DNA from 2 places in the Gordonia westfalica genome. Region 1 is predicted to be linked to the other one. Evidence: predicted binding sites of a transcription regulator. Region 1 holds the regulator's gene; the other holds the start of a gene.
What was found. Region 1 encodes HspR, which represses chaperone genes until heat shock. Its sites were predicted from a motif close to ANNTGAGTNNNNNNNACTCANNT; they were not measured.
Positions count from the first base shown of each region.

Region 2: clpB (ATP-dependent chaperone ClpB) is a predicted target of HspR. The motif match lies at 3,129-3,151, and genes of this name have one in related genera.

Region 1 is NZ_FNLM01000036.1:142,535-157,821, forward strand. Features, by position in the region: gene BLU62_RS26990 (DUF1214 domain-containing protein) at 1-503, opposite strand, end outside; gene BLU62_RS26995 (hypothetical protein) at 500-1,270, opposite strand; gene BLU62_RS34100 (hypothetical protein) at 1,186-1,686, opposite strand; gene dnaK (molecular chaperone DnaK) at 2,067-3,908, shown strand; gene grpE (nucleotide exchange factor GrpE) at 3,905-4,528, shown strand; gene dnaJ (molecular chaperone DnaJ) at 4,711-5,910, shown strand; gene BLU62_RS27015 (heat shock protein transcriptional repressor HspR) at 5,914-6,312, shown strand; gene BLU62_RS27020 (SRPBCC family protein) at 6,367-6,834, shown strand; gene BLU62_RS27025 (hypothetical protein) at 6,944-8,038, shown strand; gene BLU62_RS27030 (hypothetical protein) at 8,121-9,203, shown strand; gene BLU62_RS27035 (FAD-binding oxidoreductase) at 9,230-10,378, opposite strand; partial or broken gene BLU62_RS27040 (amidohydrolase family protein) at 10,512-11,638, shown strand; partial or broken gene BLU62_RS27045 (serine/threonine-protein kinase) at 11,654-12,591, opposite strand; gene BLU62_RS27050 (nitroreductase/quinone reductase family protein) at 12,667-13,092, opposite strand; gene BLU62_RS27055 (FAD-binding oxidoreductase) at 13,180-14,544, shown strand; gene BLU62_RS34105 (GGDEF domain-containing protein) at 14,554-14,922, opposite strand.
Region 2 is NZ_FNLM01000036.1:435,949-451,235, forward strand. Features, by position in the region: one part of gene BLU62_RS28335 (IS3 family transposase) at 1-73, opposite strand, end outside; one part of gene BLU62_RS28335 (IS3 family transposase) at 73-340, opposite strand; gene BLU62_RS28345 (hypothetical protein) at 423-644, shown strand; gene BLU62_RS32625 (ATP-binding protein) at 692-2,842, opposite strand; gene clpB (ATP-dependent chaperone ClpB) at 3,221-5,773, shown strand; gene BLU62_RS28360 (hypothetical protein) at 5,911-7,002, shown strand; gene sigK (ECF RNA polymerase sigma factor SigK) at 7,153-7,713, opposite strand; gene BLU62_RS28370 (DNA-3-methyladenine glycosylase I) at 7,935-8,528, shown strand; gene BLU62_RS28375 (maleate cis-trans isomerase family protein) at 8,558-9,304, shown strand; gene BLU62_RS28380 (PPOX class F420-dependent oxidoreductase) at 9,301-9,693, shown strand; gene BLU62_RS28385 (potassium-transporting ATPase subunit F) at 9,944-10,042, shown strand; gene kdpA (potassium-transporting ATPase subunit KdpA) at 10,049-11,857, shown strand; gene kdpB (potassium-transporting ATPase subunit KdpB) at 11,869-13,995, shown strand; gene BLU62_RS28400 (potassium-transporting ATPase subunit C) at 14,001-14,636, shown strand; gene BLU62_RS28405 (sensor histidine kinase) at 14,656-15,287, shown strand, end outside.

The DNA of each region.
Region 1 (15,287 bases):
AAGAACCGTACCCAGATGACACCGGACTTCTCCGGCAACTCCAGCCAGTCGCCTGCGCCCGGTGCGGTACCGCCGAGGACGATCTCGAAGCCGCCGTCGTCGTCGAATCCGATGGCATCGCTGTCGATTCGAGCCGTTGCCTCCGAACCGATGCCGCCCGTCCGCCGGTAGACGGTCACCGACACGTACGACGCATCGCCGCGGTTGCCGCGGATGCGGTACGCGCGGTCACCGCGCACCTCGGTGACCCAGTACCGGAAATCGGGGTTGTCCATCAGGAACTTGTGACGCCACCCGTTGAACGGCACCAGTTCGGGCCGTTCACGATCGACCTCGAAGCGCGACAACTGATTCGACAACCCGCGCACCAGGGCGCGGAACCCGTCGGCCTGCTCGGCCGGATCGAGGTCCGCGGTGTCGGCGGCGAGCTTGTCGCCGGCGGACCGGAGTGCGTCGATGAGGCCGTTCCATGCGACGACCTCGGGTCGGGCGTCCCCGGTCACGGGAGCCGGACCCGATCGTCGTGCCGGTAGTGAGGGCCGACGTCGTCGACGAGGATGCCCGGTTCGGCGTCGACCACCGCCGGGATGGCGTCGAGCACGGCACGCACCGATGCGGTCGTGATCGGGTTGGTGTGACCGGATCCGTTGCCGAACTCGATCTGGGTGCGCATCTCGGCCGGTTCGCCGCTGATGACCAGCGTGTACGCGATCGGGCTGGTGAACCCGCCGAACGGCAGGTCATCGCCGCGGTACACGACTTCGGCGCCGGGAGCGGAGCGAGCGGGCCGAGTGGGTACCGAAGCGAGATACCAGCATTCCTCGTTGGTGAAGAAGTGATGGTCGCCGAGATAGCCGCGATGCGTCAGGTGCAGGGCGGCCGCAGTGCCCTTCGTGATGGTCGTCGAACCGACCTGCGCGTTCCGTTCGGCCGGGATGCCGCGCAGCGATGTCTCGACCCGCACCTCGGAACTGTCCGCGCCGTACAGCGCGTGGGCGACGTTGCCGGTGAGATCGCCGTAGTAGATGTCGCCGCCGCGTGCGACCGGTGACTCGGCGCCGAGGGAGTCGAGTTCGGCGCCGAAGCCGAGTGCTCCCAACCCACCCCACATCGATCCGGCGCGGGAGAAGTCGACGGCCTCCACCGATCGCACATGACTCACCGACGACATCGCCTTGGCCATCGTCATCGCGACCCGCTCGACGATGAAGGTCGGATGTACGCCGGTCCCGTGCAGGGTGGCGCCGCCGGTATGGCAGGCCTCGAGCATGCGCTGGGGGACTTGCGGAACGGACTGAGCCAGTTGGGCATCGACACGTTGTGATACGCGGCGGTCGCCACGACGTTCTTCCCCGATTCGAGCAGATCGATGACGTCGTCGTCGAGACCTTTGATCACCGCGGCCGGAGCGGGAGTGAGGACGACACAGTCGACGTCGAGTTCTTTGAACGCCTCGCGGTCGCGCGTGGCGGCGATCCCGAGCGGATCGGTCCGCACCAGCTCGCCGATGTCTCTGCCCTCTTTCTCGCGGTTGTGGACGAGGGCGCCGACGACCTCGAAGGCGGGGTCGGCGACGGCGGCGCGGATGACGGCGCCACCGACCTCCCCGGGGCCCCACACGGCGATCCGATAGGGGCGTGCGGCCGAGGCGTCTGGTTCCTCGGTCGTCGGTCGGGGCAGCGTCATCGGCCGTCCTTCACAGTCGGCGAGGGCGAGGCGGATCGCCCATTCGCGGTAAGTGGAATCGGATGCTTCCTGTTGGGGAAATCTGCCCCGTGCGGCCAGATGTGTCAAGGACCACACCCGCCGAAGGCTCCTTGAGTGAAATTCGCTCAACTTTTTCTCGCGATACGGGAACAAACCCGAAAGGGGGTCCGTTACACACTTCGAGAAACCTGAGTGACAGGGACTCAAGTAGGTTTGACTCGACGCTCCATTTTCAGTAGGACATGAGTCGGACGCACTGAAGTCCGCCTCGCGCAGGGTTTCGGACATCATCCCCGCGTCATCGAACCGCGGGGCCAAAGGACTTGGGTGCACACCCACAAACTAGGAGGAAGCCAAACATGTCTCGTGCTGTTGGAATCGACCTCGGCACCACCAACTCCGTGGTGTCGGTGCTCGAAGGTGGCGAAGCTTCGGTCATCGCCAACGCCGAGGGCTCGCGGACCACGCCGTCCGTGGTGGCCTTTGCGCGTAACGGCGAGGTACTCGTCGGTCAGCCGGCCAAGAATCAGGCGGTCACCAACGTCGACCGCACCATCCGCTCGGTCAAGCGCCACATGGGTGAGGGCAACTGGACGATCGAGATCGACGACAAGAAGTACACCCCACAGGAGATCAGCGCGCGCACGCTCATGAAGCTCAAGCGCGACGCCGAGGCCTACCTCGGTGAGGACGTCACCGACGCCGTGATCACCGTCCCCGCGTACTTCAACGACGCCCAGCGTCAGGCCACCAAGGAAGCCGGCCAGATCGCGGGCCTCAACGTGCTCCGCATCGTCAACGAGCCCACCGCGGCCGCCCTGGCCTACGGACTCGACAAGGGCGAGAAGGAACAGACCATCCTGGTCTTCGACCTCGGTGGCGGCACCTTCGACGTCTCGCTGCTCGAGATCGGCGACGGTGTGGTCGAGGTCCGCGCGACCTCCGGCGACAACCACCTCGGTGGTGACGACTGGGATCAGCGCGTCGTCGACTGGCTCGTCGAGAAGTTCAAGAGCCAGCACGGCGTCGACCTGACCAAGGACAAGATGGCTCTGCAGCGTCTGCGTGAGGCTGCCGAGAAGGCCAAGATCGAACTGTCCAGCTCGCAGAGCACCTCGATCAACCTGCCCTACATCACCGTCGACGCCGACAAGAACCCGCTGTTCCTCGATGAGCAGCTGTCGCGCAGCGAGTTCCAGCGGATCACCTCTGATCTGCTCGAGCGCACCCGCGCACCGTTCCAGGCCGTCATCAAGGATGCGGGCATCTCCGTCGGCGACATCGACCATGTCGTGCTCGTCGGTGGTTCGACCCGTATGCCGGCCGTCACCGACCTGGTGAAGGAACTGACCGGTGGCCGCGAGCCCAACAAGGGCGTCAACCCGGACGAGGTCGTCGCCGTCGGCGCCGCCCTGCAGGCCGGCGTTCTCCGCGGCGAGGTCAAGGACGTGCTGCTGCTCGACGTCACCCCGCTGTCCCTCGGCATCGAGACCAAGGGCGGCGTGATGCACAAGCTGATCGAGCGCAACACCACCATCCCGACCAAGCGCTCGGAGACCTACACCACGGCCGAGGACAACCAGCCGTCGGTGCAGATCCAGGTGTACCAGGGTGAGCGTGAGATCGCCTCGCACAACAAGCTGCTCGGCAGCTTCGAGCTGGGTGGCATCGCGCCCGCACCGCAGGGTGTCCCGCAGATCGAGGTGACCTTCGACATCGACGCCAACGGCATCGTGCACGTCACCGCGAAGGACAAGGGCACCGGCAAGGAGAACTCGATCCGCATCCAGGACGGTTCCGGCCTGAGCAAGGACGAGATCGACCGCATGATCAAGGACGCGGAAGCCCACGCCGACGAGGACCGCAAGCGTCGCGAAGAGGCCGAGACCCGCAACCAGGCGGAGTCGCTGGTCCACCAGACCGAGAAGTTCCTCAAGGACAACGAGGACAAGGTCCCGGGCGACGTTAAGGACAAGGTCGAGGCTGCGGTCGCCGAGGCGAAGGAAGCGCTCAAGGGCACCGACTCCGCCGCGATCAAGTCCGCGATCGAGAAGCTGTCGGAGGAGTCGCAGGCTCTCGGCCAGGCGATCTACGCCAACGCCGCTGCGGAATCCGCCGACGGTGAGGCCGCTGCCGACAGTGATCCCGATGTCGTCGACGCCGAGGTCGTGGACGACGCCGACACCAAGGAGAACAAGTGACCGCAGGATCCCATTCGACGAATGGGTCCGGCGACGAGCCGGTGACGGTGACCGACCGTCGTCGCATCGACCCGGAAACGGGTGAGGTGCGCGACGAGCCGGCCGCCGGTCCCGGCCCGGCCGCCGCCGAACCCGCCGTGAACGAGTCCGAGAACGGGCAGCCCGCCGACGAGACGTCGGCGGATGCCCGGGTCGCCGAGCTGACGGCGGATCTGCAGCGCGAACGCGCGCAGTTCGCCAACTTCCGGCGGCGTGCGGCCGAGGAGAAGCAGGGATCGGTTGCCTACGGCAAGCAGATCCTGATCGACAAGCTCCTCCCGGTTCTCGACGACCTCGACCGTGCCCGTGAGCACGGCGATCTCGAGAGCGGCCCGCTGCGGGCCGTCGCCGACAAGCTGACCGGTGCGCTGAACGCCGAGGGTCTCGAGGCCTTCGGTGCCGCGGGTGACGAGTTCAACCCCGAACTCCACGAAGCGGTCCAGCACGACGGCACCGGCGACCACCCGGTCATCGGCGCGGTGTACCGCTGTGGTTACCGCCTGGGCGAGAAGGTGATCCGTACCGCCATGGTCACGGTCACCGATCCGCAGCCCGCCGGTGACCAGGGCGGTGCACAATAAGGCAACCGTCGCCCGTGCATGAGCGGCGATCCGACCACCGATCCCTGAGGTGCGAGGAGCGCAAGCGACGAGCCACGAAGGGCGAAGAACCCTTCGTGGCTCGCTCCGCTCGCACCTCAGGGAGCGGGTGGCAACTGAAACACCAATCCAGACAACAGAAGACCTGAAGGAGGTGACGTCTGGTGGCTCCACAACGTGAGTGGTTGGAACACGACTTCTACAAGGACCTGGGCGTTGCTTCTGACGCTTCGGCTGAAGAGATCAAGAAGGCCTATCGCAAGCTCGCCCGCGAGCTGCACCCGGACGCCAATCCCGGCGATTCCGCGGCCGAAGAGCGCTTCAAGCGGGTGTCCGAAGCCCACAGTGTGCTGAGCGATCCCGAGAAGCGCAAAGAGTACGACGAGACCCGTGCCATGTTCGCCGGCGGACGATTCCGCGGCGGCGGCAACGGATTCCCGGGCGGATTCCCCGGCGGCGGTACGACGTACACGACCGGTGGCAACGACTTCGATCTGGGCGACCTGTTCGGCGGGGCTCAGACCGGCGGCGGTGGCGGCGGATTCGGCGACATCTTCGACGGCCTCTTCAACCGCGGCGGAGGAACACAACGCACGTCGACGGCCAGCCGTCCGCGCCGCGGCAAGGACCTCGAGACCGAGACCACGCTGTCCTTCAAGGACGCGGCCCTCGGCACGACGGTCCCGCTGCGCGTGACCAGCCCGTCCCCGTGTACGACCTGTCACGGCTCGGGTGCCAAGCCGGGCACCAGCCCGCGAGTGTGCCCCAACTGCAACGGCTCCGGCTTCGTCAGCCGCAACCAGGGCGCCTTCGGGTTCAGCGAACCCTGCCAGGACTGCCAGGGCACCGGTTCGCGGATCGACGACCCGTGCGCCGACTGCTCCGGCAGCGGCGTGAAGAACCGGACCCGCACCATCAACGTGCGTATCCCTGCCGGAGTCGAAGACGGCCAACGCATTCGGCTCGCCGGACAGGGCGAGGCCGGGCGCCGCGGCGCGCCGTCGGGCGACCTGTACGTCGTCGTACATGTCACCCCGCACAAGCAGTTCACGCGCAGCGGCAACGACCTTCGCGTGCAGTTGCCGGTGCGGATCTCCGAACTCGTTCTCGGCGCGACGGTCTCGGTACCGACGCTCGAGGGTTCGGTCGGGGTCAAGATCCCGCCGAACACCACCGACGGCCGGACGCTCCGCGTGCGCGGCCGCGGCGTCCCCAAACGGTCCGGCGGCGCGGGCGATCTGCTCGTCACCGTCAAGGTAGCGGTGCCGGACAAGCTCGACGACGCTGCCATCGAGGCGATGCGCGCCTACGACCAGGCCGAAAGGGCAAGCGGTTTCGATCCACGGGCGAACTGGGGGCGATGAGTGATGGCCGGTCAGAAGAACTTCGACGCCGACGGCGCGACCTTCATGATCTCGGTGGCCGCCGAGCTCGCCGGCATGCATGCTCAGACCCTGCGGACCTATGACCGCCTCGGTCTGGTCACCCCGCAGCGGACGAGTGGCGGCGGTCGCCGCTACTCCTCCCGCGATGTCGACCTCCTGCGTGAGATCCAGCGTCTCTCGCAGGAGGAGGGTGTCAACCTCGCAGGTATCAAACGGATCATCGATCTGAGCAATCAGGTCGAGGCGCTGCAGCAGCGCGTCCGTGAGCTCACCGACGAGGTCGCCGCGTCGCGGAACCGCCGCGGCGGCGAGCTCGTCCCGGTGCCCCGGACCAACGCCCTCGTCGTGTGGCAGCCGCGGCGGAAGCGCTCCGGCGACTGAACGGTCCGGTTCGTTCCGTCAGGGCGACCGGTAGGTCCCGCGTACCTTGGAGGTATGGCTTCCGACACCGTCACCACCGTTGACACGGGCCCGCACCGCGTTTCTCGGCGCATCGTCGTCGACGCACCGGCCGCCGAGGTCTTCGCCCTCATCGCCAATCCGCATCGTCATCCCGAACTGGACGGTTCGGGGACGGTGCGGGACACGCCGGTCAAGGGTCCGGAAAAGCTCACCCCCGGCGCGCGATTCAGCGTCGGGATGAAGCAGTTCGGCGTGCCGTACACCATCACTTCCACCGCGACCGACGTCGACACCGACCGGGTCGTCGAGTGGAAGCACCCCATGGGCCATCGCTGGCGTTGGGAGCTGGAGGCCACCTCACCGACGACCACTCAGGTCACCGAGACCTTCGACTACTCGACGCTCAAGTTTCCGAAGATCATGGAACTGATCGGCTACGACAAGAAGAACGGTCAGGGTATCGAGGGCACGTTGCGGGCGCTCGCGAATCGATTCGGCTGAACCTCGCCGGGTATGCCGACCCGGTCGACCGTCGAACGGCACACCCCGATCGAGACCGTCACCACCTGATCAGGCCGTCCCCGGGCGGTCGCGAAAGGAAGCTCACCCCATGGAGTTCGAGGACGAGGCGTCCCCACCCGACGAGGAAGCCGTCGTCGTTCTCGGAATCCTGGCCGCCCCCGGGCAACCGATCGGGCTCGCACGCAAAATCGTCGACGAGGATCTGGTCGAACACGTGCACACGACCTACCCCGGTGCCCGATGGCAGATCGAGGTCGTGGAGGCGTCCATCGTGCAGCCACCGGCAACCGACGCGCAGATCGTCGACGCCGCGAGAGACGTTCTCCTCGAACATGAATGGGACCTGGTGGTCTGCCTGACCGACCTGCCCCTGCATGTGGGGAAACGCCCGGTTGTCGCACACGCGAACGCGGTGCACGGTGTTGCGGTCCTCTCGGTACCGGCCCTCGGCCCGACCGGTCTGCGCCAGCGGGCGCGAAACACCGTCACCGGGCTCGTCGGACAACTTCTCGGTGCCGACGCCGAGTATCTCAGGGAGCACCGGAAGTCACCGTCGAAGTCGCCGTTGCAGCACCGTGTCCGCCAGCTCGGCACCGACGTCGACGACGAGGGCACCGCGTTCACCGCCCGGGTGCTGACGGGCAATCTCCGGCTCCTCTCCGGAATGGTGCGTGCCAACCGGCCCTGGAGCCTGGCGCTGGGACTGTCCCGCGCGCTCACCGGTGCGATCGCGGCCGGGGTCTTTGCGCTGGTGACCGCCGACATCTGGCTGCTCGCGGACACCTTCGGGTGGATTCGGCTGACCGGAGTGGCCATCGGCTCGATCATCGCCATCACCGCCACGCTGATCATCGGCGCGAACCTGTGGGAGCGGGGAACGTCGCGGCAGTCGCGCCAGCAGATCGTCCTGTTCAACACCGTCACCGTCATCACCGTCGTGCTGGGGGTCGCGGCGTTCTACGCGGCGCTCTTCGTCCTCGCGACCGTCGGCGCCCTGTGTCTGGTGGTCCCGCAGGTCTTCGGCGACGCACTCGGTCACGATCCCGGGATCACCGACTATCTGGAGGTGGCGTGGCTGACGTGTTCGCTCGCCACGGTCGGTGGAGCGCTCGGTGCGGGACTGGAGACCGACGAGGCGGTGCGCGACGCCGCGTACACGCAGCATCCGGCCGAGTCGGTCTGACGGGCCACCCCGACGATCCCGCTGCCACGGATTCGACGCCAGCCGCTAGGCTTCATGGGCAAACGTCGATGTGGAGGTGACGATGACCCAGGAACCGGCGGGCGGGGGACTGCCCGGATCCGTGGTTCTCGGGATATCTGTCGTGGACGACCAGATCGCATCCGTCGTCCGTGACGCCGACGGCCACATCCTGGCCAGCAATCTCGTCGACCTGCCGGACCCCTCTGCCCCCGCGGTCGAGACCGCGATCGTCGAACTCGTCGAGTCGGTCCCGGTCGTCGTCGATCAGATCGGTGTCTCCGTCTCCCGCGAGGACGTCCGCAAGCATCTGGCCCAGGTCTTCGCCTCGGAGACCGCGGCCGAGTCCTGGTACGACCGCGTCGTCGTCACCGGATATGCCTCGGCGCTCGCCGAGATCGCGTGCACTCACGCGACCCGCGGCGGCGTCGTCGCCGTCGTCGACCTCGACCGCGATGCCGCTCCGGCGGCCGGTACGGCACTGGCCACGATCGACACGACGTCGGGCGCGGTCCTCGGGACGGCCGACTTCACCACCAACCGGCTCGCGCCGGTCACCGATCCGGACGGGGCGTCCGAGCTCTCGACGGCCGTCACCAAGCTGCCGCGCGGTCGCGACATCACCTCGATCATCGTCGTCGGGCCGGGGGCGGAGCTGCCGGGTATCGCCCCGGCCGTCGAGTACGCCGCGCAGCGGCCTGTGACGGTTGCCGGCAACCCGTCGCTGGCCTCGGCGATCGGCGCGGCCGACGCCGCCCTGGTGGCGCTGTCTGCGCCCGCGGCGGCCCCGCGGGTGTCGACCGGACGACGCTGGTGGTTCGTCGGTGCCGCGATCGGAGCCGCGGTGTTCCTCGGTGCCGTCGGACTGGCCCTGCTCCTGGCCGGTGAGGGCGAGACCCCCGAACCCGTGTCGGTCACCCTCACCGAGACACCCGCGGCCGTGACCGTCACCGCCGACGCGACGACGGTCACCCGGACCGAAACCGAGACGCAGGCCCGCACGACGACGGTCACCACCGCGCCGCGTCCGGTCACCCGGACGACCACGGTGACCGAAGAGATACCCGGCCCCTTCACGGTGACCGAGACGGAGACCACCACCATCGAGGTGCCCGCTCCGGGAGAACCGGGACAGTCGGCGCCCTGACGAGGTGAGCCGGGGAACCGGACCGACTAGACCGGATCGTGCTGGATACGGCTCGCCCGGACCCCGGCGATGATCAGCTTGCGCCGGGTCGCCTCGATCATCTGCGACGACCCCGCGATCAGTACCTGATGGTTCTCCCAGTTCCCGGCGTCGACGACGACGTCGGCGAGGGTGCCGATCCGGTGGTCGATCCCGAGTTCGGCAGGCGCCGCCACCGCGGTGATCCACCACGGATCCTGCTCCTCCTCCGACACCGCGGTGACCTGCAACCACGGATTGGTCGACGCGATACGCCGGAGCACACTCAGGTCGTAGAGCTCGCCGGGATACCGCATGCCGTAGAAGATGTGCGTCGGCGGCGAGTCCGCGCGCTTGGACATCTCGATGAGCAGCGCACGCAGCGGCGCGAGCCCGGTACCGCCGGCGACCATCAGCACGGGCCGGTCCCGGTCGACGTGCAGTGTGCCGTGACTCTGGGACAGCGTCCAGACGTCTCCGACGCTGGTCTCGCTGACGATGGCCGAACTGACCGTCCCACCCTTGATCGCCCGTACGTGGAACTCCAGTTCACCGGCCGGGTTCGGGGGGATCGACGGCGAGAAGTTGCGCCACTGCTTGGGCCACTGCGGCGTGTGGACCTCGAGGTACTGGCCGGCGTTGAACGTCAGCGGTGCATGCGCGATGAGTCGCACGACGGCGAGGTCGCGGCTGATGCGGTACTTCTCGACGACCTCGGCGGTCCACCGGGCGGGATGGGTGGCCGTCTCGGCGGCCCCACGCATCACGCCGGTGACGAGCATCATCGCCTGCGAGACCGTTTGTTGGGCCTCGGGGTCCCAGTAGCCCTCCATCAGGCTGGCGAACTCGCCCATGAGGGCCGAGTACATGACGTGGTAGTGCTCGGGTTCGACGCCGAACTTGCGATGGTCGCGACCCAGCTGGGCGAGGAACTCGACGAGGTCGGCGTGGCCGGACTCCGCGGGGATGGCTTCGAGTACATGGTCGATCACGCGATGGAAGGCGATCTGCTGTGCGGCCATCGAGACGCCGAACAGGTCCCGGAGGTCGGGATCGATCGCGAACATCCGGGTGTAGACGTTGGTCACGAACCGGTCGGGCTGCCGGTTCACCGCTGTTCGCAGCTGATGCAACGTGTGGCGTGAGTGGCTCGCCATGCTGTCTGGACAACCTCCGTCAGCGTTCGTCCCCCGCCTGTTCCAAGAGACCCACACTAGCCGTTCTTCGCCCCGGAATTCAGGATCCGTCATCGTATGTCGGATGGGTGATCGGGTGTGGCAAGGTACGAGGATGACGTCCCTCGACGGTGTCCTCCCGGCCATCGTCGACGCGCATGTGCAGCACTGGAATCCGCGGCACACCCCCTGGGCGGCAACCCGTTCGTCGCGCCTCTACGGGTTCGTCCCCCGATTGGGGGACCGTGCGTTCCCGCTCATCGCCTCGCGCGCCGACCGTGAGTTCGTGCTGACCCCGCGAACGGTCGCGCGACCCTACGAACCGCGGCAGTACGCCACCGACGCGGCACTCGTGTCGACGGTCGTGGGCGTGCCCATCGACACCGTCGTCCACGTCGAGTCGCACTGGCGCAAAGCGTTGCCGGCCGGGGAGCAGGCCTCGGCCCACAGCACCGCCGTGGAGGAGACGCGCTACCTGGAGCATCTCCCGTTCGGTCGGGCCGGTGCTCCGCGTCTGGGGCGATCGTCGCGCACGGTGATCCTCGGGACCACGACTTCGCGGAGACGCTCGACCAGCAGTTCTCGGTCTCCTCTCGGGTCCGTGGCGTCCGGCTGGTGGCGACGCGACACCCCGACCCGCGTGTCCGCGCCGGCGGCGACGCCGACAACATCCTGTCGTCGGCCTCCTTCCTCGAGGGCTTCGCCGAGTTGGCCGCACGCAAACTCGTCTTCGAGGCGGCGGTCTACTCCCATCAGCTCTACGACGTGATCGACCTGGCGCGCGAGTATCCGGACACGACGATCGTGCTCGATCACTTCGGGATGCCGGCGGGGGTGTTCGGCCCGATCGGGACGCGTACCGGCGCGACGGCCGCGGCGCGTGCGGACATCTGGCGACTGTGGCGGGAACGAATGACCACGCTGGCGTCGTATCGCAATGTGGTGGTGAAGCTTTCCGGCCTGGCCATGCCGATCCTGGGCTACGGCCACGACCGGTGGGGCAACATCGGGGGACAGGCGACCCTGCGCGAGATGATCGGTCCGTTCGTCGAACACGTCGTCACCCACTTCGGGTCCGATCGCATCATGTTCGGGTCCAACTATCCGATCGACCGTCCGAACGCCGCGATCGACGTTCTCGTCGGCGCGCTGGTCGACTGCGTGTCCCAGTGGGGCGACGAGTCGTTACGACGCATCTTCCGCGACACCGCGGTCCGCGTCTACGGACTCGACGAGACCTGATCCGCCGGTCGGCCGTCACGGACGATGCGGGCGTCCCCACCATCGCGAACGAGTCGGCTCGGGAACGGGTACGTCGCGCATGAGCCGGGCGAGGATGTCGACGAGATCCGTGCACGTCGGATAACGGTCCTGCGGCGACTTGGCGAGTGCCTTGGCGAAGATGGAATCCATGGCCGACGGAAGCCACGGCCGACGCCGGGTGAGGCGCGGCGGCTCGTCGTTGATGTGTGCGTAGGTGATCGCGAACGACGTGTGGCGCGGGTACGGAGGTGTGCCGGTGAACAGTTCGACGAGGCTGCACGCGAAGGAGTAGTTGTCGCTGGCCGGCGAGAGTCGCTGTGCCTGAAGTAATTCGGGCGAGGCGTAGCCGATGGAACCCTGCACTCGACCGTTGCGTGCGAGTGGTCTTGTGTCGTCGAGGAATTGGGCGATCCCGAAGTCCGAGAGGTACGCGTCGACGGGTGTGTCGTCGTCGGCGTCGAGGGGCCGGGAGAGCAGGATGTTCGCGGGTTTGACGTCGCGGTGGAGGATTTCCCGGCCGTGGGCGTAGTCGAGAGCGCCGGCGATCTGCCCGGCCACCCGCAGGATCGTCTCCACGTCGGGTTCGTCGGCGTCACCGGGGACCAATGCGGTGGCCGCCGGACCGGGGGCGTACTGCATGGCCAACCACATCGACGGCAGGTGCCGGGGCCGAGAGAACCGGGCGCCAAGGCGATCTCGCCGTGCGCGCGCATCCGGACGATGTGCGGGTGGTCGAGGAGCGAGGCGATCCCGAACTCCCGCTCGAACCGTTCCCGGACCCGGGCGTGGTCGGCGGCGTTCGGGTGCAGCACTTTGAGCGCGATCGGCCCGTTGCCGTCGTCGCGATGGGCACGGAAGACGTCCGCGCTCGCACCCCCGCCGAGGAACTCGTCGATGGTGAAGCCGGCCGCGCATTCGCCAACCTCGAACACCCTGCCCAGAGTAGAGCGACGACGACCGGGCGGTGCGGTGCCGCGATCCGGGTGTCGCCGATCAGGCTCGCGCGGTCAGGCTCTGGGGGTCAGGCGGAAGATCGGGAACTTCCGGCCCTGCGCGGTCTCGGTGTACTTCACGAACTGGTCGGTGAAAGCCGTGAACTTCGCCCAGGCGGCGTCCCATTCGTCGTCGGTGAACTCGGTGACCTGCGTGTCGTACCGCTCGATGCCGTCGGCGGCGGGGGCCTCGACCGCGACCGAATCGGGGTGGGCGCGAAGGTTGTGTACCCATGCCGGTGTCGTCGGGGAACCGGCGAAGGACCCGACGACGAGCCAGGAGCCGTCGTCGGCAAGGCCGAACAGCGGGTGTATCCGTGGCTCCCCGGATTTGGCGCCGAGCGTGTGCAGCAGGACGAGGTTCTTCCCGAACCCCGCGGTGTCGACATGTCCGTTGTTGGTGCGGAACTCATTGATGATGGTCGTGTTGAAGTCGCTCACGACATCATTGATACGCCTCCGGCGCTCTGACCGGCAGGTGTGTCAAAGTGAAACCGCGGCCGGCGCGGCGAAGAATACGCTGAACGCATGAGTGCCGACACGAGTTCGCTGGCCGCCGCCCTTCCCGACGGAATGGTGATCACCGATCCCGACATCCTCGCCGGCTATCGCCAGGACCGGGCTTTCGACCCCGCGGCCGGCACCCCGCTCGCGCTCGTCCGCCCTACCTCGACCGACGAAGTCCAGGCGACGGTCCGCTGGTGTGCCGAGAACCGGGTGCCGATCATCACCAGGGGTGCCGGCACCAGCCTGTCTGGTGGCTCGACGGCGGTGGACGGCGCCATCATGCTCTCCACCGAGAAGATGCGTGAGATCGCCGTGGACCCCGCGACGCGGACCGCCGTCGTACAGCCCGGGCTGTTCAATTCCGAGGTCAAGGCTGCTGCGGCGGCGGAGGGACTCTGGTATCCGCCGGACCCGTCGTCGTTCGAGATCTGCTCGATCGGCGGCAACGTCGCCACGAACGCCGGCGGGTTGTGCTGCGTGAAGTACGGGGTCACCACCGACTACGTCCTCGGCCTGCAGGTGGTGCTGGCCGACGGACGTGCGGTCCGGGTGGGTGGCAGGCAACTCAAGGACTCGGCCGGCCTTCCGCTGACCAAGCTCTTCGTCGGCAGTGAGGGGCTCCTCGGCATCATCACCGAGGTGACGCTGCGGCTGCTGCCGTCCCAGGGGCCGGCGAGCACGGTCGTCGGGATCTTCGACTCGGTGCATGACGCGAGCCGCGCCGTTCTCGGCGTCACCGGCGAGATCCGGCCGGCGATGCTCGAATTCATGGACTCGGTGGCGATCAACGCGGTCGAGGACATGCTGCGTATGGGGCTCGACCGTGATGCGGGGGCACTGCTCGTCGCGCAGTCGGACGCACCCGGGGCGGCCGGCGCCCAGGAGGTCGAGCTCATCCGCAAGGCCTTCGAGACGTGCGGTGCGGGCGAGGTCTTCACCACCGACGATCCCGCCGAGGGGGAGGCGTTCACCGCCGCCCGGCGCGCGGCCATCCCCGCGGTGGAGAAGCTGGGATCGTTGCTCCTCGAGGACGTCGGGGTGCCATTGCCCGCGCTGCCGGATCTCATCGACGGCGTCGCCAAGATCGCCGCGGACAACCAGGTGATGATCTCGGTGATCGCGCACGCCGGTGACGGCAACACGCACCCGCTGATCGTCTTCGATCCGAACGACGCCGCCGAGGCCGCCCGCGCGCAGACCGCGTTCGGCCAGATCATGGACCTCGCCATCGAACTCGGCGGCACCATCACCGGTGAGCACGGCGTGGGTCGACTCAAGAAGGGCTGGCTGCCCGACCAGGTGGGGCCGGACGTGATGGAGCTGACCGCGCTCATCAAGAACGCCCTCGACCCGGAGGGGCTCCTCAACCCCGGGGTGATCCTGTAGATCGTCTGGTCAGCCGCCGGTGCGAGCCCCGGCGTCGGTGCGTACGACGGCATAGGTGCCGCGCCGGCTCCCCTTTGCCTCGAACAGCGCGTCGTCGGCGAGGGCGAAGTCGCGTCGAATCCGTTCGGTCGCATCTCGGTCGGACATGTGCCCGCCGTGGAACGGCCCCACCGCGATACCGAGGCTGACGGTCGCCCACTCGCCGTCACCGGTGTCGACCGGTTGCGCCCCGATGTCGTCGGCGACGGCACGCGCCGCCGCTTCGTCGAGCGGCATCGCGATCGCGAACTCGTCCCCTCCGAGCCGGGCGACGACCGCCGGCTCATCCACCGCGTCCTCGAGGATCTCGGCGACCTGCTGCAGCACCAGGTCGCCCACGGCATGCCCGTGGTCGTCGTTGATCCGTTTGAAGCGGTCGACGTCGGCGGATCGGTGTTGGCCATCCGCAGTTGGTGTTTCAGGGTGCGCTGGAGATCTGAGGTGTAACCCTGATGCAGGGTGACGGTCCCGTTCACGGCCACGAGCAGCGCGAGCGTGGCGGAGAACGCGGTCACGGGCGGAACGCCGTCCATCCAGGCTAGAACACCGAGGGCGCAGATCACCGCACTCGAAAACGCCATGTGGAGATACACCACGCGGGCCCGCACGAAATGCGCGCTGTACGAGCCCACCACGGCGAACAACGCCGAGAAATACAGCGCGAGGCGTGGGTCGGCGGTGGCGAAGAGACATACCGCCAGACC
Region 2 (15,287 bases), 290 kb from region 1:
TCTGACATGTTCATCACGTCTTTGAGCATGTCGATGGCGGCGCGTTTGGCGGTTGGGCTCAGAATTTTCCCTTGGCGATCTCCCGTAGCGCGTCCTTCTCCAACTCGGCATCGGCGAGCAGCCGCTTGAGCCGGCCGTTCTGCTCACGCAGCTCCTTGAGCTCCTTGGCCGCGTCACCGTCCATGCCGCCGTACTGGCGGCGCCAGTTGTACAACGTCGCTGCCGACACCTCGAGGTCGGCGGCGATCTCCTCGCCGGTCTTGCCCTGCGCCGCCAACTCGTCAGCCCGGCGCAACTTGCGCACAATGTCCTCTGCCGAGTGGCGCTTGCGTCCTGCCATGATCCTCATCGTCCCTTCTCTGCCCTCAACAGGGCAATCAGGACTCTAAAACAGACCGGACCGGTTCACGGGGGACACGCCAGTGAGGCTCGACGGTCTGGTCGAAGCCCACCTGGTTCCAGCCTCGTCTCTGCGCGCCGACGACTTCGATTCCTACTTCGTCGAGCGTCGGCGACGATTGTGCGACCTGGTGGAGGATGCGATGGGCAAGGCGGTGCCGCGAGATGTGGGCCACGGCGCTGAGGAAGACTCGACGCAGTTCGAGATCGCCGAGATCGAGGAACTGCCGGACGAGGTAGATTAACCGATTGGGCGGACTGTCCTGATCGAAACAATAGCTCAGATCCACTCCTATTGCTGTCTGGCAGCGGAACGTCGCGCGAGCGAACTGATATGCTCACCTAGCGCTATGAGATCCGGATGGATCGGTGATCCAGTCTTGGCCGCATCGACTGCAGTCTCACGCACTCGCTCGTTGAGAAGTGCACCGCCTTGAGGCAGTAGGTGTTCGGAATTGAGGAATTTCTTGATGTTTCGAGGAGGCTTGCCGCCCGCGTTTGCCTCCCATTGCTTTTGGATAGCGTCCCACGAAACATCGTGTTGAGTCAGAATCCCTGACGCTGGGAGATAGCAGATAATGTCGGGCTTTCCAAGCCCGTAAACCTCGATGCGGTCGAGCGTTTTCGATTCCACTGCAGATTTCGCCAGCTCAGCGAGCATGTCCGCTTCGTCGACACGAAGCGCTGCAAGCTGACCGACCGACGCCAGTGTTGCCGTGTTGTCTCCCGATTTATAGGTCGCTTTGATATCTTCCCACACTGGCTGAAGGATGCGATTCGTCAATCCGTCGAGGACTACCAAGATTGACCCGTTCGTGGCCTGAAACATGAACCGTGCTTCGGCCAAGGACTTGGCGCGCGCAGCACCACGCATCGCGTAGATACCTGCCGAGGCTTCAACCAGCTGGGTGCGGAGCAGGTTCTCCAGAACGTACTGATCATGTAGGCCCTCAACCACCACGGCAACATTCATGAGCTGAAGAAGATCACCCATGGCCAATCCGAGGTCGATTCCTGCAACTTCTGCCTCTATCGAATCGCTGATTGCCAAACGCCAAGGACGGAGGGCCGTAGCGCCAGCGGCATTGCGATAGGTGAGAATCCGTTGTGCTCCAGGGCTGCCAATTACGAGCGGAGAATGTGTCGCAGCAATTATGCTGATCTGTGCGCGGTCGATGAGATTTGTCAGACCATCGGCCACCCGCTGCTCTGCCAGCCGGTGCAATCCGCGTTCGGGTTCGTCGCACAAGAATAAGGTGGGGCGCGTCTCACGCTCGGCGAGGGCGAGGGCGATCGCAAGGTTGGTCCATCGCAATTGTGCGCTTGATAGCTCGCAGATTCCAGCCCAATTAGAATCTGAGGTTCCTATTGAAAATTCCCAATGGGGCTGGCTGCCCAATAGTAGCTGATCGGGGTTTGGTACGTTGAATCGCAATACGGGCGGATTGATCAGAACCTCACTGAGGTAACTGTTGCACTTGTGTTCTATTGCGGCGATACCCTCGGCCAGTTTTGGTGCAACCGCGAAACCGCCATCCTTGGTCGCAGCATAGGCGGTGGGGCGAGATTTCTCAGTGCCGCGTTGCGGTTGACCTACAATTGACTTCAGAGTCAACGAGTCAGCATCGAACTCGTCAGAAAGTCCATCGATTATCGATACCGGAGATATTGTACACGAAGAACCCAAGCGTACTACTGGAAATGCGGAAGGTGATCCTCGGTGGAGTGATTCGCTATTCCCGCTCGAATATCGATAAGAAGGTGCCATGTAGTATTCAAAAACGTTGACATCTTCCACGAGGGCATCGGACAAGAATCGCGGTTCATCCTCGTGGTTGTGAATATCTTCAATGAACTGGCTCAGTTTGATACAGGAATCCTCGAGGGATCTTCTGAGATGAGCGTTCTCGAACGGATGACCCGCGAGCCAGAGTACGCGTCGGCCGTCCTCGCGCGATTGAAGCGTGAAGCGGCCGTTCTCGGCGATGTGCTGTAGGGCCAGTCGGTCGCTACTTGGCAGGCCGCGCTCGACTGAATGTAGCTCGATCAGCGCGTCGAGCTTCTGTAAAATCGTCCAGTCGTGGTCAGGTGCGCGTGACTCCTCGTAAAGAATCTCGTATTCGTCAAACCTGCTAGACGTGTACATCTGTCCACGCAGCTCTCGTGTTGCCCGAGACAGCTGTTCGGATAGCTTCTTGGTGAACCCACTGCTGGGATTGCTTGACACGTCGACCCAGAAGTGGAGGTCGGCGCGCACGCCACTGGATAGTCGGCCGGACAGTGCATCGGCGATGCAGTGAAGCAGTCGCGTCTTGCCCGCGCCGTTGAGGCCATAAAGGACGGACAACTGCTCGTTCAGTTCGAAATGCACCATCTCGTCCAACGGTGCTTTTGCGCGTACCGATACATGAGTGAGTTCGAAGCCGTCGCCAGTGATCGACATGGGCGGAGCCTATCGCGGTCGACGGCCCCCGGAGTGTTCGTTCCGCGGCCGCTACTCGATCTACGAACCGAAGCGGTCCACTCCACTCGCGTCGTGGCAGGTCTGCTGGCTGCAGTCGTCTTAGTCATTGGGCGGCTGACGAGCCTATGGTCTGGATCACTGCGAGTCCAGGATTTGTGGCTGGTGCGGCGTTCCAGTCCAGGAATCCAGGATTTGTGGTCTGCAGTCCAGACTTCGGGCGAGCGCGGCATCTTGGATAGAGTGACACACATCACAAGATTGGTAGGCATGAGCGGAATGGACTCAACTTTGTTGGCGTTGCATCCTGCGTATGGCTCATACTTGAGCCTGTTGGACTAAAGAGAAAGGTGCACGCGAGTGGACAGCTTCACCCCCACCACGAAGACACAGCAGGCATTGAGCGCTGCTGTGCAGGCGGCGGCCAGTGCTGGCAACCCCGACGTGCGGCCCGCCCACATCCTGGTGGCACTGCTCGATCAGTCCGACGGCATCGCGTCTCCGCTGCTCAAGGCAGTGGGCGTGGACCCGTCGAATGTTCGTGCGCAGGCCCAGATGTTGGTCGACCGCATGCCGACGGTTGCGCAGGCCAGTGCCACCCCACAACTCTCCCGCGAATCGATCGCGGCGGTCAGCGCGGCTCAGCAGCTGGCCGGTGAACTCGGCGACGAGTACGTCTCGACCGAGCACATCGTCGTCGGTCTGGCGACCGGTGACTCCGATGTCGCCAAGTTGCTGCACAACGCCGGAGCAACCCCCCAGGAACTGCGGGATGCGTTCGTCGCAGTCCGCGGGAGCCGACGCGTCACGAGCGAGGACCCGGAGTCGACCTACCAGGCGCTCGAGAAGTACTCGACCGACCTGACGGCAGCCGCCCGTGAGGGCAAGCTCGACCCGGTCATCGGTCGCGACACCGAGATCCGGCGCGTCGTGCAGGTGCTCAGCCGACGGACCAAGAACAACCCGGTCCTCATCGGTGAGCCCGGCGTCGGCAAGACCGCGATCGTCGAGGGCCTCGCCCAGCGTGTCGTCGCCGGTGACGTGCCCGAGTCGCTGCGGAACAAGACTGTCATCTCCCTCGACATGGGTTCGATGGTCGCCGGCGCGAAGTATCGCGGCGAGTTCGAGGAGCGGCTGAAGGCCGTGCTCGACGAGATCAAGAACTCCGACGGCCAGATCATCACCTTCATCGATGAGCTGCACACCATCGTCGGAGCCGGTGCCACAGGCGATTCCGCGATGGACGCCGGCAACATGATCAAGCCGATGCTCGCTCGTGGTGAGCTGCGGCTGGTCGGTGCCACGACCCTCGAGGAATACCGTAAGTACATCGAGAAGGACGCCGCGCTCGAGCGTCGATTCCAGCAGGTGTACGTCGGCGAACCGTCGGTCGAGGATGCCATCGGCATCCTGCGCGGCCTGAAGGACCGGTACGAGGTGCACCACGGTGTGCGCATCACCGACTCCGCATTGGTCGCTGCCGCAACTCTTTCCGACCGCTACATCACCTCGCGCTTCCTCCCCGACAAGGCCATCGACCTCGTCGACGAGGCGGCGTCGCGGCTGCGGATGGAGATCGACTCGCGCCCCGTCGAGATCGACGAGGTCGAGCGCATCGTCCGCCGGCTCGAGGTCGAAGAGGTTGCGCTGCAGAAGGAAACGGACGCGGCGTCGAAGGAACGGCTCGAGAAGTTGCGCGCCGAACTGGCCGACCAGAAGGAGAAGCTCAACGAGCTGTCCGCACGGTGGCAGTCGGAGAAGACCGCGATCGACGCGGTACGCGACCTCAAGGAAGAGCTGGATCGTCTCCGTGGAGAAGCCGAACGCGCCGAGCGCGACGGTGACCTCGGACGCGCAGCCGAGCTGCGGTACGGCCGAATCCCCGGACTGGAGAAGGAACTCGAGGCCGCGCTGGAGAAGACCGGTACCGATCCCGGGCAGGACGTGATGCTCCAGGAGGAGGTCGGACCCGACGACGTGGCACAGGTCGTGTCGTCGTGGACCGGAATCCCGGCCGGACGCATGCTCGAAGGTGAGACCGCCAAGCTGCTGCGCATGGAGGACGAACTGGGCAAGCGAGTCATCGGACAGAAGGCTGCCGTCGAGGCCGTCTCCGACGCGGTGCGTCGTGCCCGGGCCGGCGTCGCCGACCCGAACCGGCCACTGGGTTCGTTCATGTTCCTCGGCCCGACCGGCGTCGGCAAGACCGAGCTGGCCAAGGCGCTCGCCGAGTTCTTGTTCGACGACGAGCGGGCGATGGTCCGCATCGACATGAGCGAGTACGGCGAGAAGCACAGCGTCGCAAGGCTCGTCGGTGCTCCACCCGGTTACGTCGGGTATGAGGCCGGTGGTCAGCTGACCGAGGCGGTGCGGCGTCGGCCGTACACGGTGGTCCTGTTCGACGAGATCGAGAAGGCCCATCCGGACGTGTTCGACGTGCTGCTGCAGGTGCTCGACGAAGGTCGACTCACCGACGGCCAGGGACGGACGGTGGACTTCCGCAACACCATCCTGATCCTGACGTCGAACCTCGGCGCCGGTGGCGACAAGGAACACGTCATGAACGCGGTGCGCTCGGCCTTCAAGCCCGAGTTCATCAACCGCCTCGACGACGTGGTCATCTTCGACCCGCTGAGCCCCGAGGAGCTGGTGGCGATCGTCGACATCCAGCTCGGACAGCTCAAGAAGCGGCTGGCCCAGCGTCGCCTCGACCTCGAGGTCTCGCCGAAGGCCAAGGAATGGCTGGGTGCACGTGGATTCGATCCGCTGTACGGCGCCCGTCCGCTCCGCCGCCTGGTGCAGCAGGCCATCGGCGACCAGCTCGCCAGGCAGCTGCTCTCCGGCGACATCCGCGACGGCGACATCGTTCCGGTGAACGTCAGTGCCGACGGCGAGTCGCTGGTCCTCGGCTGATCACGAGTGACGCGACCAGGGGCCCATCCCTTCGGGGGTGGGCCCCTTTTGTCGTTTGGCGCTGCAGACGGGTCAGCGGGGGCGAGTCGACCACTCGCGACCCCGCACGTCCTGGCATCATCGCTGACATGAGCAGGATGAACGCCGTCGAGCTGCCGGCCACCGCGCTCGGCGAATTCCTGGAGTCGACGGCGTTCGCCGAGATGCTCGACCCCGACGACGAGCGGTCCGCATCACGGGACGCGCGGGCGCGGAAGGCCGAGGTCGTCGACGTCATACGCGCGATCGACGCCAACGCGGGTCGACGGTTCGTCGATCGTGAGCGCGCCGGTGAGGTGATCATCGGCGGGCTGCGGGGCGGCGGACTCGGGGTGCGGCCGTCGGTGGTCGACGCGGTTCTGGATCTTCTGCGGCCGGTCGGCGTCGCAGCGCCGGGCGCGCCGAAGCCCGTTCCTCTCGAGGTGCAGTCGGTGCTCGGTGTGTACGTCTACGCCCTGGTCGATCCGCGTGACGCGTCGGTGTTCTACGTGGGTGCGGGCCGCGGGAATCGAGTCCACCAGCATGCGCGTGCGGCCCTCGCCGGCGCGACGCCCGATGCGGGGGAGGTTGTCGGGGAAGCCGATTCGCCGGCGACCTGGTCCGCGACCGAGGAACGCATCCGGGACATCGACGCCGACGGATTCGGCGTGGAGCACTGGATACTCCGGCATGGCGACGACGTCGTCGACTCCGCTGACGCGCTGGCGGCGTATGTCCGTCGGTACACGGTCGAATTCGCGGAGCTGGCGCGACTCCCGCTGACGAACAGTGCGCCCAGCGGTGCAATCCAGCTGGAGGAGATGGTGTTACGGCATGCGGCGCCGCTCGCGCCGCCACTGCCCGAGCCCTGTGTGCTGGTGAAGGTCGACGACTCCGCCCGGCCGGACGCCGGCGCCGACCAGATCTACGAGTGGGCGAGAAGTGGATGGCGGGCCGGACCGCATCGAACGGTGCCCGATCTCCCGGTCCTGGTGTTCGCCGACGACATCGTCCGTGCGGTGCACCGCGTCGACTACTGGGAGGCGTATCGGGACGCCGACGGCAACCTCGACCCGAAGCGGTGGGTGTACACCGGAGCGCCGGATCCCGAGCTGGAGGAGCGGTACGTCGGGACCAGCCTGCGCGAGGTGCGCGAGCGACGCGGCGGGAAGTGGAACCACAACGGGTGGCACCCGTACGGGCAGGTGTGACCGGTCGGTACGACGAAAACCGCCCCTGCAAAACACCCTCCAGAGGGTCGCCGCTGACACATACACACTTTCGTCGGCGGTCCTGTGGAGGGTGCTCTCCAGGGGCGGTTCGCAGCGGCGCGGCACTGGCACCCGGGCTGCGGGGGAGACCTAGCCGACGGCGGCCAGGCCGGGCACCGTCTGACGCAGACGGATCAGTCCGTCACGGATGCGGGACTTGACCGTGGGCAGTGCGACGCCGAGGTGCTCGGAGACCTCGCGGTAGGTGAGTCCGTGGAAGTAGGCGAGCTCGATGGCCTGCCGCTGAAGAGGCGTGAGGGCTTCGAGGCCGGTGTGGATCAGTCGGGCGATCTCCCGGCGCTCCACGGACTCGCTGACCTCGTCGATCTCGCGACCGGTATCGGCGATGCCGTAGGCGACGGTGCGCCGGGTCGCGGCGGATTCCGAACGCACCCGGTCGACGGCCCGGCGATGCGCCAGGGTGAGAATCCAGGAGAGTGCGGACCCGGACCTGGGGTCGTAGGTCTCGGCGTTGCGCCAGACGGCCAGGAAGGTCTCTTGGGTCGCTTCCTCGCTGTAACCGGGATCGCGCAACACCCGCAGGGTCATGCCGTACACCCGGTCGCACGTGGCGTCGTAGAACTCGGCGAAGGCGTCCATGTCCCCGGTTGCCACACGGGAGAGGAGCTTGTTGAGATCGGCCTCATTCATCACGAAACTCCTTGCCGCAGATGTATTTTCGCTCGTCCGGAGCGGGGTCGGCGACCGGGTTGAAGTGCTCTGGACTGCGATGTGTTCAACGCTAGGCGGGTTGCGGCGAGAAGTGATTGTCGCGAGACACAACGGGATGCTTTCGCAATCTTTGATAACAGAAAGGTAACGGCGGCGATCTGTCGTAGCCGTACCGTAGCCTGCGCCACGAAGGGAGACGTATGTCTGACGACACCATAGAGGGGCCGGACGGTCGGCGGCGCTGCTTCTGGGCCGGGCGGGAACCGGAGACCACCTACCACGACACCGAGTGGGGATTCCCGACCACCGACGATACGTCGTTGTTCGAGCGCGCCTGTCTCGAGGGATTCCAGTCCGGCCTCAGCTGGCGCACGATCCTGCTCAAGCGTGAGAACTTCCGCGCGGCATTCGCCGGCTTCGACGTCGAGAAGGTGGCGCGCTACACCGACGCCGACGTGACGCGACTGCTGGGCGACGCGGGCATCATCCGGCATCGCGGCAAGATCGAGGCGGCGATCAACAACGCGCAACGGGCCGTCGACCTCATCGACGAGCACGGATCGCTCGAGTCGTACTTCTGGGGATACGCCCCGGCCGGCGCGCACGTCCCCCACTCGATGACGACGTCGCCGGAATCGGTCGCGATGTCGAAGGACCTCAAGAAGCGGGGATGGCGCTTCGTCGGTCCGACGACGATGTTCGCGCTGATGCAGGCGACCGGGATCGTCAACGACCATGCCTACGAATGCGTCATTCGGGAAAAGGTGGACGCCGCCCTTCGGCAGCGATTGTAGACAATCCGACGATATGCCATCATCCCTGCATGAACGCCCAGATCGGCATCGGCATGGTGTGCCCGTTCGACATGGCCCTCGACCGTGAGCTGTGGCGTTGGATGCCGGATTCGGTCTCGCTCCACTTCACGCGGACCGGCTACCTCGACGCCCCCGTCGACGTCGAGCTGTGCCGGGATCTCAACAATCACGCCGAGATCTCGGCGGCGGTCCGCGCCGTCTCGTCGGTCGGGCCGCGGGCGTTCGGCTACGCGTGTGCGTCGGGCAGCTTCGTCTACGGGATGGCGGGCGCGGTGGAGATCTCCAACTGCATGATCGCGGCGGGCGCGGAGCGGGCGGTCACCACGTCGGAGGCGTTGATCCGGGCACTCGACACGATGAACGTCGGCACGCTGGCCGTGGCGACGCCGTACACCGCCGCGCTCACCGGGCTGCTCTGCGACTTCCTCGCCGAGGCCGGGAGGTGCGTCGTCGCCCAGGCGGGTCTCGGCCGCGACCACGAGATCTGGACGATCCCGTATCACGTGACGGCCGACCTCATCCGCGCCGCGAATCATCCCGACGCCGACGCCGTCTTCGTCTCCTGCACCAACCTGTGGACCTACGACATCCTGGCCGACCTGGAGGCCGAGCTCGGCAAGCCGGTTCTCTCCGCCAACCAGGTGACCGCCTGGGCGACACTCTGCGACGCCGGTGTGCTCGGCGGTGAGATCACCCCCGCGGGCTGGTCGACAACCCCTGCACAATCGCTGTTCACCCGTAGCATTGCCGCATGACCTCTGACACCGCGACGTTCGGCGAGGCGGGTACCGCCAAGTACGTGAACCTGACGACCTACCGCAAGGACGGCACCCCGGTGACCTCGCCGCTGTGGGCGGCACTCGACGGCGACCGCCTCGTCATGTGGACGGTCGCCGACTCGTGGAAGGTCAAGCGGCTGCGGCGCGACCCACGGGTGGTCGTGCAGGCCTGCGATGTACGGGGACGCAAACTGTTCGGCGAACCCGTCACCGGCACCGCCGAGGTGCTGGACGACGCCGGCAGCGACCGGGTCAAGCGGGCGATCGCCGACAAATACGGTCTGTTCGGGCGAATCAGCCTCATCGGCAGCAAGATTCGCCGTGGCAGACACGGCAGCGTGGGAATAGCGATCACCGCGGCGTAGCGGGCGCCCGGCGGGTGCCGCCGGGCGACAACGAGCCGTCAAGAACGGCCGGCCTGCCGTAAGAAAGCCGTTAAGAACTCTCCTGTGCCGCTCGCGGCGCGTGATCCTTCGGTGTGCCCATCACACGGTGGGCCATCGGTGCGATCAGAGAGTGAGACGTCGTGGCGGATCTGCTGTTCCTGCTGCTTGCCATCTCCGGGTTCGGCTTGTGCATACTGGCCGTTCGCGGCCTCGACCTGCGGATCAAGTCGTGACCGCCGACGGGGTGATCAGCGTCGCTCTGCTGGCGCTCGCGGCGATCACGGTGCTGCTCCTCCTCCTGGCTCTCGTGTACCCGGAGAGGTTCTGAGAAGCGATGAGCACAACTGTTGCCGGGCTCCTGCAGGTCGGGACGCTCGTCGTGATCCTGGCCGCCGTCTACGTGCCGCTGGGCGATCACATGGCGCGCGTGTACACCGGCGAACGAGACCTCGGCGTCGAGCGTATGCTCTATCGACTTGCCCGCGTCGATCCGCGTAGGCAACAGTCCTGGGTGGGGTATGTCCTTGCCGTACTGGGGTTTTCGGCGGTCTGCTTCGTGGTCCTCTACGCGATCCAGAGGATGCAGGGAGCACTTCCGCTCTCCGACGGCAAGGCCGGTGTGTCTCCGGCGATGGCGTTCAACACCGCGATCTCCTTCGTCACCAACACCAACTGGCAGTCGTACTCTCCCGAGATCGTGATGACCAACCTGACCCAGATGACGGGACTGGCGGTACAGAACTTCGTCTCCGCCGCGGTCGGGATGGCCGTTGCCATCGCGCTCGTCCGCGGGATCGTCAACCGCCGGGCCACCGGTGAGATCGGGAACTTCTGGGTGGATCTCGTACGCGGGGTGATCCGGATCCTGTTGCCGCTGAGCATCATCGTGGCGACGTTGCTGCTGAGTCAGGGGGTTGTGCAGTCCTGGCACAGCGGATTCGCGTGGACGACGACGGATGGCGCAGAGGTGCGCAGTGTCATCGGCCCGTTCGCTTCCCAGGAGGCGATCAAAGAGCTCGGTACCAACGGCGGCGGGACATTGTCGGCGAACTCGGCGCACCCGTTCTCCAATCCCACGCCCTTCTCGAATCTGGTCGAGATCCTCGCGCTGCTGGTGATCCCGGTCTGTCTCACCCGGACCTACGGAACCCTCGTCCGGGACCGGCGCCAGGGACTGACCCTTCTCGGTGTGATGGCAGGGATCTGGGCGATCATGCTCACCGCCGTATGGATCTTCGAGAGTCACCCGTCCGGGGCGGCGTCGGCCGCGGCGGGCGCCATGATGGAAGGCAAAGAGGTGCGCTTCGGGATTCCGGGTTCGGCGCTGTTCGCGGTGTCGACCACCGGGACCTCGACCGGTGCCGTCAACTCCGCGCACGACAGTTTCTCCGCGGGCGGTGGCGGCACGGTCCTGTGGAACATGCTCCTCGGGGAGGTCGCGCCCGGTGGGGTCGGATCGGGACTGTACGGAATCCTGGCGATGGCGATGATCACCGTCTTCGTCGGTGGACTTCTGGTCGGCCGGTCGCCGACGTTCCTCGGAAAGCGGATCGGCCAGCCCGAGATGACGACGGCGGCGCTCTATGTCCTCGTCATGCCGGCACTCGTGCTCGCGGGTACGGCGATCTCGGTGATCCTGACGGCGACGGGGGAGGCGCAAGGGAACAGCGGCGAGCCGGGTACACCCGGTGCGATCCACGGTTTCAGCGAGGTTCTCTACGCCTACGCGTCGGCGGCCAACAACAACGGCAGTGCCTTCGGCGGGCTCACGGTGACCGATGACTGGTTCCAGGCCTCCCTGGGCGTGACGATGCTGCTGGGTCGGTTCGTGCCGATCGTGCTCGTGCTCGCCCTCGCGGGCCTTCTGGCCCGGCAGCGTCCGCGCGGCACAGTCGACGAGAGCGCAGCCGAGAGCGCCGGTGTCACCGGAACCGGCCCCACCGGCCTTGCCGGCCCCGGTCGCGGGCGCGCCGTACTGGAGGCCACGCCGGCCGAGTCGGTCGCACGTCCGGAGGCGCTCTCCGCCCTGCCCACGCACGGTTTCCTCTACGGGTCCCTGCTCATGGCGACCATCGTGCTGGTCGCCGGACTCACCTTCTTCCCGGCCATGGCGCTGGGACCGATCGCGGAGGCGCTGCTGTGACCACACGACTGATCGACACCGACCGGGGCGCCTCCCGCACCGAGCGCGACCCGCGCCACGAACCGGAACTGGTGTCCCGCGGCGCTTTCGACCTCCGCTCACTCGTGACGTCGATGCCCCTGGCCCTGCGGAAACTGAACCCTCGTGATCAGGCCCGTAACCCGGTGATGTTCGTGGTGTTCCTCGGCGCTGCCGTGACCACCGTCCTGGCGATCCTGCGCCCGTCATGGTTCAGCTGGACCGTTGCGGCCTGGTTGTGGTTCACCGTCGTCTTCGCCGCGCTCGCCGAGGCCGTGGCCGAGGGGAGAGGGCGGGCGCAGGCCGAGAGCCTGCGAAAGATCAAGCGTGACATCGTGGCCCGCCGGTTACGAGATGGTCGGTTGGGAGACGGGGGCGTCATCGACGAGGTGCTCGGTGGTGCGTTGCGCGTCGGCGACCTCATCGTGGTGGAGGCCGGAGAGGTCATCGCCGGCGACGGGGATGTGGTCGACGGCATCGCGACCGTCGACGAATCGGCGATCACGGGTGAGTCGGCTCCCGTCGTCCGGGAGTCCGGAGGAGACCGGTCCGCGGTCACCGGCGGCACCGTCGTGCTCTCCGACCGGATCATCGTCAAGATCACGACGGCACCGGGCGAGACCTTCGTCGACCGCATGATCGCGCTGGTCGAAGGTGCGGACCGCAAGAAGACGCCCAACGAGATCGCACTCGACATCCTGCTGACGAGCCTGACGATCATCTTCCTGCTGGCGGTGGTGGCGGTCGGACCCATGCAGCAGTACGCGGGTCGGTCGCCGGACCCGGTCGGGCTGATCGCCCTGCTGGTCTGCCTCATCCCGACCACCATCGGCGCGCTGCTCAGCTCGATCGGCATCGCGGGGATGGATCGGCTCGTCCAGCGCAACGTGCTCGCGATGTCGGGCCGGGCGGTCGAGGCCGCCGGGGACATCGACACCTTGCTGATGGACAAGACGGGGACCATCACCTACGGCAACCGCCGGGCCACCGCGCTGCATCCGGCCCCGGGCGTGCCCGTCGACGAACTGGCGCGGGTGGCCTCGGAGTGCAGTCTCGCCGACGACACTCCCGAGGGGCGGAGCATCGTCGAGTTGTGCCGGACCTCGTACGGGGTGGAACCGGTCGCGGCGGCCCCGACCGTCGGCGCGGCGCGCCGCGAGGTGGTCGCCTTCACCGCCCAGACCCGCATGAGCGGCGTCGACCTGCACGACGCCGAGGCGACGGTGGTGTACCGCAAGGGAGCGGCCGACGCACTCGGGCGCTGGGTCGCCGACTCGGCGGGAACCGTGGAACCGGCGGTCCTCGCGGACGTGGAGCGCATCTCCACCGACGGCGGTACCCCGCTCCTGGTCGGGGTGCACGAGGCGGGCCACCCCGCCCGCGTGCTCGGAGTGATCGCGCTGTCCGACGTCGTGAAGCCGGGGATGACCGCGCGATTCGCCCAGTTGCGCTCGATGGGCATCCGCACGGTCATGGTCACCGGCGACAACCCGCTCACCGCCCGCGCCATCGCGGCCGAGGCCGGGGTCGACGACTTCGTCGCCGAGGCCACCCCCGAGGAGAAGCTCGCACTCATCCGTTCCGAGCAGCAGGCCGGACGCCTCGTCGCGATGACCGGAGACGGAACCAACGACGCACCCGCGCTCGCGCAGGCCGACGTCGGGCTGGCGATGAACACGGGGACCTCGGCGGCCAAGGAGGCCGGCAACATGGTCGACCTCGACTCCGATCCCACCAAGCTCATCGAGGTGGTCGCGATCGGGAAGCAACTGCTCATCACCCGCGGGGCTCTCACCACCTTCTCGCTCGCCAACGACCTCGCGAAATACTTCGCGATCCTCCCGGCGATGTTCACCGCCGTCCACCCGCAGCTCGACGCCCTCAACATCATGCGTCTGCACTCGGCGGAGTCGGCGATGGTCTCGGCGGTGATCTTCAATGCGCTGATCATCGTCGCGCTCATCCCGCTCTCGTTACGGGGAGTGCGATATCGCCCGTCGTCGGCCTCGAAGCTGCTGGGGCGCAATCTGCTCGTGTACGGCCTGGGCGGCGTGCTCGCCCCCTTCGTCGGCATCTGGCTGATCGATCACGTGGTCCGTTTCCTTCCCGGGATGGGGTGAGCAAGATGAAGATGATCGTGACCGGTCTCCTCCGGCAGAGCGTTGCAGCACTGGGGATGCTCCTCGGGCTCACGCTCATCCTCGGATTCGCCTATCCCGCCGCGGTGTGGGCGATCTCGCGGGTCGACTCGTCGAGTGCCGAGGGTTCCCGTCTCGTCGATGCCTCCGGATGTGTGGTGGGCTCGTCGCTCATCGGACTCGATCCACAGGTGCCGACGGGCGCGCCGGACCCATATCTCCACGCGCGTGTCCTCGGTGCCGAGGGCGCGCCGATGGCCACCGGGGATCCCTCCGCGTCGGCGGCGAGCAATCAGGGTCCGAACAGCGTGATCCTCCTCGACAACATCGAGGATCGGCGGGCGTTCATCGCCGACCGGGAGGGCGTGGCGCCGCAGGCGGTTCCGGCCGACGCCGTCACCGGATCGGGGTCAGGGCTCGACCCCCACATCAGTCCGGCATATGCCGAACTGCAGGTGCCGCGACTGGCACGCGAGAATCGCCTCTCGCCGGAGGTGATCCGCTCGCTCATCGCCGCCCACACACAGGGCAGACAGTGGGGGTTCCTCGGGGAGCCCGGTGTCGACGTCCCGTCGGTGAACCTGGCGCTCGGTCACGGGCCGGCCACGTGTCACACCCGTTGACCGGCGATAGAATCGGCGGATGACCTCAGCGGCGGGACCGGCGACGACGCCGGTCACGACACCGCAGGCGGCGTCGCGCAGGCGGTCGGACGGGCGAGGCAAACTGCGGGTCTTCCTCGGATGCGCGCCTGGTGTCGGGAAGACCTACGAGATGCTCGCGCAGGCCCGGAACCTTCGGGACGAAGGCGCCGACGTGGTGATCGCGGTCGTCGAATCACATGGGCGGCCGGCGACCGCGGCCCTCGTGGAGGGCCTGGAGGTGATCCCCAGGATCGCCCGTCCCTATCGGGGGTCGACGTTCGACGAGATGGACCTCGACGCCGTCCTGGCGCGCCGTCCGCAGGTGGCGCTGGTCGACGAACTCGCTCACACCAACACTCCGGGATCTCGAAATGCCAAGCGTTGGCAGGACATCGAGGAACTCCGTGACGCCGGTATCGACGTCTGCTCGACCGTCAACATCCAGCACCTCGCCGGCCTGAACGATGTCATCGCCCAGATCACCGGCGTCGTGCAGAGGGAAACGGTGCCCGACGACGTCGTTCGCGGCGCCGACCAGATCGAGCTCGTCGACATCGACCCGCAGGCGCTACGGCAGCGCCTGTCCGCGGGCAAGGTCTACCCGAGCAGCCGGGTCGACGGGGCACTGGG